Regions from separate parts of the Paenibacillus hubeiensis genome, predicted to be linked through region 1. Evidence: predicted binding sites of a transcription regulator. Region 1 holds the regulator's gene; each other region holds the start of a gene.
What was found. Region 1 encodes NrdR, which represses ribonucleotide reductase genes. Its sites were predicted from a motif close to AACACNATATATNGTGTT; they were not measured.

Region 1 (3,282 bases):
TTGCTGGGGTTTCCGACGTTCTGGACCGCATTGGTGATTGCGCTGTTCAGCGGGGCGTTTCTTTCGCTCGGGATGAAGGTGGGATTGCGCTTTGCCGACCTGCGCTGGATGCAACGTTTGTCGGTGCTGCCTGCCATTTTGTTGGTGGCTATGGGAATAATGAAGCTGTTGTGAGGTGAAACGATGAATATGGGCTTAACCGGCGGGATCGCAACCGGAAAAAGCAGTGTTTCCGCCTTTCTTGCAAGCAAGGGGGCGTTGATCATTGACGCAGACGTGATTGCCCGGGAGGTTATGCTGCCCGGGCATCCGGTTTTGGCTGCCACCGTGCAGCGGTTTGGACAAGCCATATTGCATGAAGACGGTACGTTGGATCGCAAAAAACTGGGCAGCATCGTTTTCGGGAACCCCGAAGAGCGAAAAGCGCTGGAAGCGATCACGCATCCGGCAATCCGTCAGGAGATGCGGGAGCGTGCCGTCGCATATCGGACAGAATATCCGGACAAGCTTGTGGTATCGGATATTCCTTTATTGTACGAATCGGGATTGGAGAATGGGTTTGACGAAGTTATGGTTGTATATGTCCCCCGTTCCGTGCAAAAGGAAAGACTGATGATTCGGGATGGATTGACGTCAGAACAGGCTGATGCACGCCTTGGGGCGCAAATGGATATCGAACTGAAAAAGCGGCGCGCAGATATCGTCATTGACAATAGCGGTTCATGGACGGAGACGGAAAAGCAGTTGGCGGCGTTTTGGCATCGTAAGGGTCTGTCATGAAGCTGCTGCGCAAAAAGAGAGTGCTGCTGCTGCTGTTTGTGTCATTTGTGCTCGTGTTGTTCCTGAATACGAACTGGATGGCATGGTTTTATCCGATCCAATACAAAAACGAAATTCGGGCGCAATCGCAGAGTTATGAAGTGGACCCGTTTCTGATCGCTTCGATTATCCGGGTGGAAACGAATTTCAAAACAAGCAAGGAATCCAGAAAAGGCGCCATCGGTTTGATGCAGCTCATGCCCGATACGGCGAACTGGATCATGGAACAGGCCAAAATTCCGCATACCTCGCTGGACGAGCTGAAGCATGAGCCGGACAGGAACATCCAGCTTGGAACGTGGTACTTGAAAAATTTGTCCGAGCAATTCGATGGCAATCCCATCGCGATGATCGCTGCATATAACGCAGGTCCGGGCAAGGTCAACGAGTGGCTTAAGAACGGCGTATGGGACGGAACGTTGGAGTCGATCAAGGATATTCCTTTTGGAGAAACCCGGCACTATGTACAACGCGTTATTTATTATTATAATCAATATGTAGATATCTATGATACGTTCTAAAAGGGACAGAATCCGGATGAAAAGAGCAAGAAAAACAGAGTGGCCGGCATGCTGCCGACCACTCCGTGCTCCTCTGTATTACGTATTCCCGAACGGATATTAGTATTGACCTGCCAATTGCTGTTCTGCAATTGTTACCAGACGCTTCGTGATGTAACCACCGATCGAACCGTTCTCGTAAGAAGTCATGTTACCTTGGTATCCGTCCTGTGGGATGCTAATTCCGAGTTCTTGAGCAACTTCGTATTTCATTTGCTCGAGAGCTGCGGAAGCTCTAGTTACCACCAGATTATTGGAGTTACCATTGCTTTGGGCCATTGCTGTTCACCTCCTCGCGGTTGGTAAAAGTATTATGTGTCCAAGCTTCGATTTTCATTACGAATGTCTATAGGGAATTTGTTCCAAAAGAAAAACATGGGAAGTGATCTGATTTGAAATGTCCTTATTGCGGCTACTTGGGCACTAAAGTACTGGACTCAAGGCCGGCCAACGAATCCAAGTCGATTCGGCGCCGCCGCGAATGCGAGCAGTGCAGCCGAAGGTTTACTACGTTTGAAATGGTGGAGGAGACTCCGCTCATCGTGATTAAGAAGGACGGAAGCCGGGAGGAATTCAGCCGGGACAAAATTTTGCGCGGTTTGATCCGTGCCTGCGAGAAACGTCCGGTTTCCGTCGAAACGTTGGAAATGATGGTTTCCGAAGTGGAGAAATCGCTGCGCAATACGGCGGACGCCGAAGTGGAAAGCCGCCAGATCGGCGAATTGCTGATGGAACAGCTGTTTCCGGTGGACGAGGTGGCCTACGTTCGATTCGCCTCGGTGTATCGCCAGTTCAAAGACATCAACATGTTCATGAAAGAACTGAAATCGCTGCTGTCCAACGAGGACATGGAAGATTGAAGGCTTAAAGTGAAGGGTTGAGGGAGAAGAGCAGTCCAGAGTTATCGTTACACATTGTGCATAAAGGTTGTTCTTCTCCGATCACTTTAGGGTAGGTATGGATTGAAATGAATTAATTTTTAAAAAGATGTTGACAACATGGGCTGAATTTTATATGATATAGAAGTCGCCTGAAGCAAACGATATGGCGATGAGGAATAAATACATATCCTGGGGCCTTAGCTCAGCTGGGAGAGCGCATCTGCTGAATGTACTACCATCAAACAAGGTCATCGAAACGCAGTTATCAAGGAATTATCCTTATCAGATCAAACCAAAACGTAATTAATTCCCTTAATATAAATAATTTCGCCTCTGTTCTGTGTAGCCAAGCGCTATAATGAATAGGGGCGTTTTATATTTTCAGTTTAATTGGAGGACAGTAAGTATGAAAAAGCTGCTTGCGGGGGCAATACTCGCAATAATTATGGCGATCGCACTTTTGAATGGCGACATTTTGCCGAGCTCCAAACCAAGCGACTCAACCCCTGCTACAACATCTGACGTAGACGTGGATCGCTCCAAGGTGGTCGTGCTGGAGTTTCCATCCGATCGTTATCCTGAGACTGCCAAACACATTCAGGACGCCATAGAGAGCGGACAGCCTGCGACATGTACCATCGACAGGGATGGAGCGGAGGAAAACCGGAAACTGTCCCTAAAAGGCGTCGAGACGAAGAAGGGTTACGATCGCGACGAGTGGCCGATGGCCATGTGTGCCGAAGGAGGATCAGGAGCAGATATCGAATACATAAGCCCGTCAGATAATCGGGGCGCCGGTAGTTGGGTAGGGAATCAGTTGGAAGATTATCCAGACGGGACGGTCGTGGAGTTTGAATTTAAATAGTAACCATAACTTACCGCCTCAATCCTTTATGGCAAAACGCTATAATTGGGTTGAGGTGTTTTTGAACCGAAGGTTGACGGGCACCGGTTAATTTTTTCGCAGCAGTCCGGAGACATCCGGTTATATACGCGACACAATAATGATTGTTCCAGGCAAT
Region 2 (3,282 bases), on a different contig from region 1:
AGCCGATCGAACTGCAAACCGGCGAGTGCTGACCCGCCCGACTGAAACAAATATGAAGGGATACCCCGAGACTGGCGCTTGGGGTATCCCTTTTTCGATCGTTTAGAGGCCGATCACGCCTTTATGCGCAAATCAGGCCAAAATGCGTTCAATTTCGCCGATGATTTCCGCGTCCAGTTTGATGCCTGAAGCTGCCGCGTTTTCTTTGACCTGTTCAGGACGGCTTGCTCCCACGAGCGCGCTGGACACGTTACTTTGGCGCAAAATCCAGGCCAAGGCCAGCTGCCCCACTTTGATCTCCAGTTTGTTCGCAACCTCGATGAGCCGATTCACTTTGGCGATCTTGTCGGCATTGATTTTGCCTTCGTCCCAACCCAGCTTCGCAGCCCGGCTGTTCTCCGGAATGTCGGATACGGACGTGTATTTGCCCGTCAGCAAGCCTTGAGCCAACGGCGAATATACCACTTGTCCGATGCCTTTGCGCTCGCCGAGCGGAATGATCTCTTTCTCAATGTAACGATCAAACATGTTGTATACGGGTTGGTTCACAACGATATGATCCAGCAGCAAACGATCTGCCGTGCCCAGCGCGGCCTCCATCTGCGCTGCCGTCCACTGGCTGACGCCCACGTACAGCACTTTGCCATGACGCACGAGATCATCGAGTGCACGCAGCGTTTCTTCGATCGGCGTCTCCTCGTGATAACGGTGGCAATAATATATATCTACATATTCAGTTCCTAACCGTCTCAGGCTGGCCTCGCACTGCTCCATGATGTGCTTCCGGGACAAGCCCTGGTCATTGGGGCCGTCGCCCATTTTGCCGAACACCTTGGTGGCCAGAACGTATGAATCGCGTGGACGTGCTTTTAGCGTCTGTCCAAGCAGCTCCTCTGCCGCTCCGCGCTCATACACATTCGCTGTATCGAAAAAGTTAATGCCCTCATCGAATGCGGTTTCAATGGAGCGAACCGCGTTCTCGCGTTCCACATACCCGCCATATGTCAGCCAGCTGCCAAGGCTGATCTCGCTTACTTTAAGTCCGCTTTTGCCCAGTCTGCGATATTCCATTGATTCTACATCCTCCTCATGCAATAGGTTATGGATAAAGTTCCCTTTCCATTTTACCGCACATTGCGCAAATAAACAGTCCAAAGTTGTCCATGAACCCAATAGGGTCATGTTCATAGGCGGCATCCATCTTCAAATTCGAAATTTTTTTATCCGTGCAGCGATGGGGAATACGGCTCCCGAGGGCGAGACAGTGTGATTATCCTCACACCCAAAAAGCCTATATATAGTTTATAAATAGGTAATGTTCATCTATATCTAGTATTCAACGACATAACTTTATAGATCAATGGATTATGGGAGGAATTTTGATATGAGTACGCTTGAACGCGTTGCCCCGCCGTCCCCGGACCTGCTGTCCGATCTCGGGCGGCGAATCATCGGTGCGGAGGATGCGGATACACTTCGGGAAAATGCCAACCTCAATGGCGATTCCTTCAGCGGAAAAATGAGCAGGCTCGGTTCGGAAACGGCGAAATGGCATGCCATGCGCCACGTACTGCCCCGGGAGCTGTCCGAAGCGGTGGAGAACGGCGATCTGTACGTGCACGATCTGGACCAATACGCGCTTGGAACGACGAACTGCATATTCATTCCGTTTGACCGGCTGCTCGCTTCCGGTTTCAACACGGGCAACGGCTCGGTGCGTACTCCGCAAACGATCATGTCGGCCATGGCGCTGGTTGCGATCATTTTCCAGTCCCAGCAAAACAGCCAATACGGCGGCGTCTCGGCCAACAAAATCGACTGGGACCTGGCGCCTTACGTACAGCGCTCCTTCCGCAAGCATTACCGCAAAGGACAGCGGCTGTTCGGGGAACAGGCCGCGATCGGGGACGAGCAGCTGCATCTGGATAGCGAGCAGGCACAACGCGCCTGCCCGAAAGCCTATGCGTTCGCCTGCGAAGAAACGGAGCAGGAGACGGGACAGGCCGCCGAGTCGCTGATCCACAATCTGAACACGATGAGCAGCCGGGCCGGCGGGCAGATTCCGTTCACGTCGCTCAACTACGGGCTGTGCACGTCCGCCGAGGGCCGCCTCGTTTCCCGGTCGCTGCTGGAAGCGACCATCCGCGGGCTGGGGAACGGCGAGACGCCTGTGTTCCCGCAGCATATTTTCCAGTGCAAGCAAGGCATCAACCAGGCCGAAGGAGAGCCGAATTACGATCTGTTCCGGCTCGCGATCACCTGCTCGTCACGGCGGATGTATCCCAATTTCGTCAATGTCGATGCCTCCTTCAACTTGCCGTATTACCGGCCGGAGGACCCCGATACGATCATTGCAACCATGGGCTGCCGGACGCGCACGCTGGCCGATCGTTTCGGGCGCAACCGCCAGAGCGGCAAAGGCAACCTGTCCTTTAATACGATCAATCTCGTTAAATTGGGCATTCGCTTCGGCATTTGCCAGGGCACTCGGGCCGTCGCCGACCGCAGCGGATTCTATGAGGCGCTCGACTCCGTTATGCGCAATGCGGTTCGCGGGCTGCTGCACCGTTACCGCATTCAGACCGGCCAGCCCGCCAAAGCGTCGGACTTCATGATGCGGGAAGGCGTATGGGAAGGCGGCGAACGCCTTGCGCCGGATGAACCGGTGGCCGACCTGCTGAAGCACGGTACGTTGTCCGTCGGTTTCATCGGGCTTGCGGAATGCATGACGGCGATGTATGGCCGCCATCATGGACAGGACCCGAGCATCCACCAGGAAGCGCTGAACGTCATCCGCACGATGCGGGAGTTCTGTGATCGCATGAGCGACGCCCATAACCTGAATATTACGTTGTTCGCAACACCTGCGGAGGGCCTTTCCGGCAAATTCACCAAAATCGACCGGGCCAACTATGGCCTGATCGAAGGCATCAACGATCGCGAATACTACACCAACTCGTTCCACGTTCCGGTCTACCACGCGTTGCCGGCCTATCGCAAAATCGAACTGGAGGCTCCGTTCCATGCGTTATGCAATGCCGGAGCGATCTCCTATATCGAGTTGGACGGCAATGTACGTGCCAACACGACCGCGTTTCAACGCATCGTGCAATTTGCCCTTGCCCAGGATATCGGCTACTTCTCCATCAACCACCCGATCGACCGCTGCACAGGATGCGGTTATGAGGGGGTCATCGGCGCAGTTTGCCCAGGCTGCCAGGCCCATGAGGATCAGGTACATATCCAGCGCTTGCGCCGGGTGACCGGTTACCTGACCGGGGA
Region 3 (3,282 bases), on a different contig from region 1:
ATGGCGCCGAGGCCGACCGAATGCATTTCCGAATTGGCCTTGGCTACGCCGGGAGCATTGGCGACATGGGTCATGTCGCTGACGGAAGTCAGCGCGATCATGCCCTCGTGAACGGATTCTTTGATTTTGCCGCTTTCCATGACATTCACGATATTGAGGGATGCCAGATTGCAGCTGATGTCTCTGCGAATGATATCGGGCTGGCCGTAGTCCGTAATTTCAGAGGTTTCCTGGAGCTGGAAGATCTCCGTGCACAGGTTCGACATTTTGATTTGTCCCACGTTTTTCAAAGGGTGTGCCTGATTGGCATTCGTTTTGTTAATGATGTATGGATAGCCGGATTCCAGTTGAACCATGGCGATTTTGGTGAGCATATCCCGCGCCATCAACGATTTTTTCTTTTTCACGCGTTCGTCGGCGACCAAGGTGTCGTACATCTCGTCCAGATCCATATCATCCAGGTGAATTCCGTAATTTTGGTATACGCTATATGGTGCAAAGAGGTAAAGAGGCTCATTATCCTGGGCCAGCTTATAAAAACGATTCGGAACGATCAACCCGATGGAGAGGGTTTTCAGGCGAATTTTCTCATCGGCATTAATTTTTTTGCTATCGAGCAGTTCCATGACGTCCCAACCGAAAATATTGTAATAAGCCGCACCGGAGCCTTTGCGTTGACCCATCTGGTCCGCGTAGGAGAAGCCGTCTTCCATCAGCTTGAGCACGGGCGTGATGCCTTTGGCAGCACCTTCCACGCCTTTGATGGCTTCGCCCCGGGCGCGCAGCTTGGACAAATTCACGGCAACGCCGCCGCCGATTTTGGACAACTGCATGCATGTATTCAGCACATAGTTGATCGAGTTCAAGGAATCGTCCATTTCGAGCAGGAAGCAGGATACCAGCTCCCCGCGCCGGCTTTTGCCCGCGTTCAAAAATGTCGGAGTGGCAGGCTGCAGGCGCTGTTCCATCATGGAACGGGACAACAAAGAAGCTGTGTCGAAGTTTCCGCGACCCAAATGCAGCGCTACGGCTGCCACGCGATCCGGATATTGCTCCAGCACCGTTTTGCGATCATAGCTTCTCAGCGCGTAATCGGTATAAAATTTCGAAGCTGCCATGTAGGAAGGGAAGCGATGCTGGTAACTGCGCGTGATTTCAAAGATTCGTCTCACTTCATCGGCAGTGTAGGAAGCATAGAAGTCCTCGTAATAATCATTCTCAATCATATAGCTGACTTGATCGTCGATGGTGGCAAAACGCATGCTCTTTTCTTCGATCTCTTTCATGAACTCGGCTACAGCTTCCTGATCCTTATGTAACTGGAAAAAGCCATCGGAGTCGCGCTGCAGCAGCATGTTGTTCAATTCAATATGTTTCAAGGCGGCTTACCTCCTGTTCAAAATGCTCTACGTCTTTTTTGGTGCCGGACAGCTCGAATTTGCTGATTACAGGCACGTTATAGGATGCGGAAATCAAATCCGCGCTTTTGGCGAAACGTTCGCCCCAGTTGCGGTTGCCGCTCGCGGCAACGCCAATCAAATGTTTGGAGTTTTTTTGCAAAAAAGAAGACACCTTGTCAGGTATCTGTCCAAAACCTGTTGTATATGTCACGAGTACGTACGGTTCGTCGATCGTCATTTGACTATTGATCTGGATGGCCGGCATGTGAAGCTTGGAGATGAATCTCTTCACATTGCCAGTGATGGAATCATACACGATCAGCAATATCATTAACCTCCTTAAACGTAAAAGCTATCTATAAATACGCTATATGTAGATTTCTTTTCTAATTCTATATCAATATATAGATTTGTCAATGAATATAAGGTGAACTCTTTCAAAATAGCGATGAGGGTGCATGGAATCAAATATGTGTGAAAATGGGAGAAGGATGAACCCGTTGTCCTGAATAACATTGTATTCCTGATCGATCGATTGCGTGATTCGGTGAGGAAGCGTAAGGAGGAAGGGAGGAAGCTTCGCAGTCGGGAGCGGTGGAACGAGGGGGGCGGCTAATTTTGTATGAGGAGACTCCATTTTGCTTGGGAGCTGAAGGTTATGTTAGGATACATAAGTGATTGGGAAAAAAATATAGAGGTGAGATCATAGTGAAAATAACATTACATAAGCAGAGCGATGTCGATATTTTAACTGAAATTTGGTACAAAGGCTCGGTTCAAGCCCATGATTTTATCGAGGAGACTTATTGGCTTTCCAACAAAACCGAAATGAGAGACAAGTATATTCCGATGTCGGAAACCTATGTCATCTACGATCAAGAAGAAATCGCCGGATTCGTTTCGATGGTAGATGACTATTTGGCAGCGCTTTTTGTCGATCCATCGCGTCAGAATAAGGGATACGGCAAAGAGCTGCTTCGTTTTGTCAAAAGCAAGAAATCAAAAATCACGCTAAAAGTGTACAAAGAAAATGCCTCGGCCGTACGTTTTTACGAGAAAAACGGCTTTCATATCGTGGAAGAGCTTCTGGATGAGCAAACCGGTCATGAGGAATACTTGATGGAATGGAAAGAAACTGGAACAAATTTGTTTTCTTGATAAGTAAGCGAAAGTTCAATTCGAAAGTTCAATTAGGCATTCACAATAATCGATAAAGGCTCTGCGGGGTTATGTACCTCTAGCAGAGCCTTGTTCTTCATGATGTATTCCAATCTCTTTATTGATACGTTTGTTTGATTGCCAATCTATACGACTTGGGGGCGATCCCCTTAGGTTCTTGAACAGCTGGGAAAAATACGGCGCGTTGTCTTGCCAACCGGATAACATCAGCGATTCCGGGCGACCGTGCTTGCCGGAGATACGCCGTACACTTCCCGATAGAGCACATCCCTCACTTCTTCAAACTGTGAAGGGGTCAATTGCTCCGGATAACTCATGATCCGGAGTGACAAAGGCTGCTGTCCTGGGCGCAGCGGCGGTTGAACATAGGCAGCCTCCTCTAAATGGAATCCCAAACGCTCGTAAAATCCGATCCTTCTTCGCTTCAGCGAATCCTCGGGCAATTCCACCTCCAATACGATCGGCAGAGCAGACCTCTTCATGAAACGTTCCATCAGCCGCTTGCCGATGCCTCCACCGCGAATGCCCGGGGAAACGGCGATATTTTCAACGTACCGAAACGTCTCGAATTCCCAGCCTGCGAGAAAGGCAATGACTTCGTTCTGTTCATTCTTCTCGGTGAGAAGCAGATATCTCGAATTGGACAACAGCTTCAATTGCTGCGAATATTCACGATACTCAGCCTCCGGAAAAGATTGTTTCA

Region 2: the regulator NrdR is predicted to act here: its motif matches at 1,288-1,305, upstream of RSX24_RS22645 (anaerobic ribonucleoside triphosphate reductase).
Region 3: the regulator NrdR is predicted to act here: its motif matches at 1,764-1,781, upstream of nrdI (class Ib ribonucleoside-diphosphate reductase assembly flavoprotein NrdI).

Annotation. Positions count from the first base shown of each region.
Region 1 covers NZ_JAVYAE020000001.1:757,998-761,279, reverse strand. Annotated here, with positions in the region: gene RSX24_RS03665 (MntP/YtaF family protein) at 1-174, shown strand, start outside; gene coaE (dephospho-CoA kinase) at 184-780, shown strand; gene RSX24_RS03655 (lytic transglycosylase domain-containing protein) at 777-1,340, shown strand; gene RSX24_RS03650 (alpha/beta-type small acid-soluble spore protein) at 1,440-1,658, opposite strand; gene nrdR (transcriptional regulator NrdR) at 1,772-2,239, shown strand; gene RSX24_RS03640 (NucA/NucB deoxyribonuclease domain-containing protein) at 2,667-3,125, shown strand; partial or broken gene RSX24_RS03635 (ATP-dependent DNA ligase) at 3,183-3,282, shown strand, end outside.
Region 2 covers NZ_JAVYAE020000010.1:134,586-137,867, reverse strand. Annotated here, with positions in the region: gene RSX24_RS22655 (GGDEF domain-containing protein) at 1-32, shown strand, start outside; gene RSX24_RS22650 (aldo/keto reductase family protein) at 133-1,071, opposite strand; gene RSX24_RS22645 (anaerobic ribonucleoside triphosphate reductase) at 1,385-3,282, shown strand, end outside.
Region 3 covers NZ_JAVYAE020000003.1:296,781-300,062, reverse strand. Annotated here, with positions in the region: gene nrdE (class 1b ribonucleoside-diphosphate reductase subunit alpha) at 1-1,379, opposite strand, end outside; gene nrdI (class Ib ribonucleoside-diphosphate reductase assembly flavoprotein NrdI) at 1,366-1,725, opposite strand; gene RSX24_RS11435 (N-acetyltransferase) at 2,079-2,558, shown strand; gene RSX24_RS11430 (GNAT family N-acetyltransferase) at 2,786-3,282, opposite strand, start outside.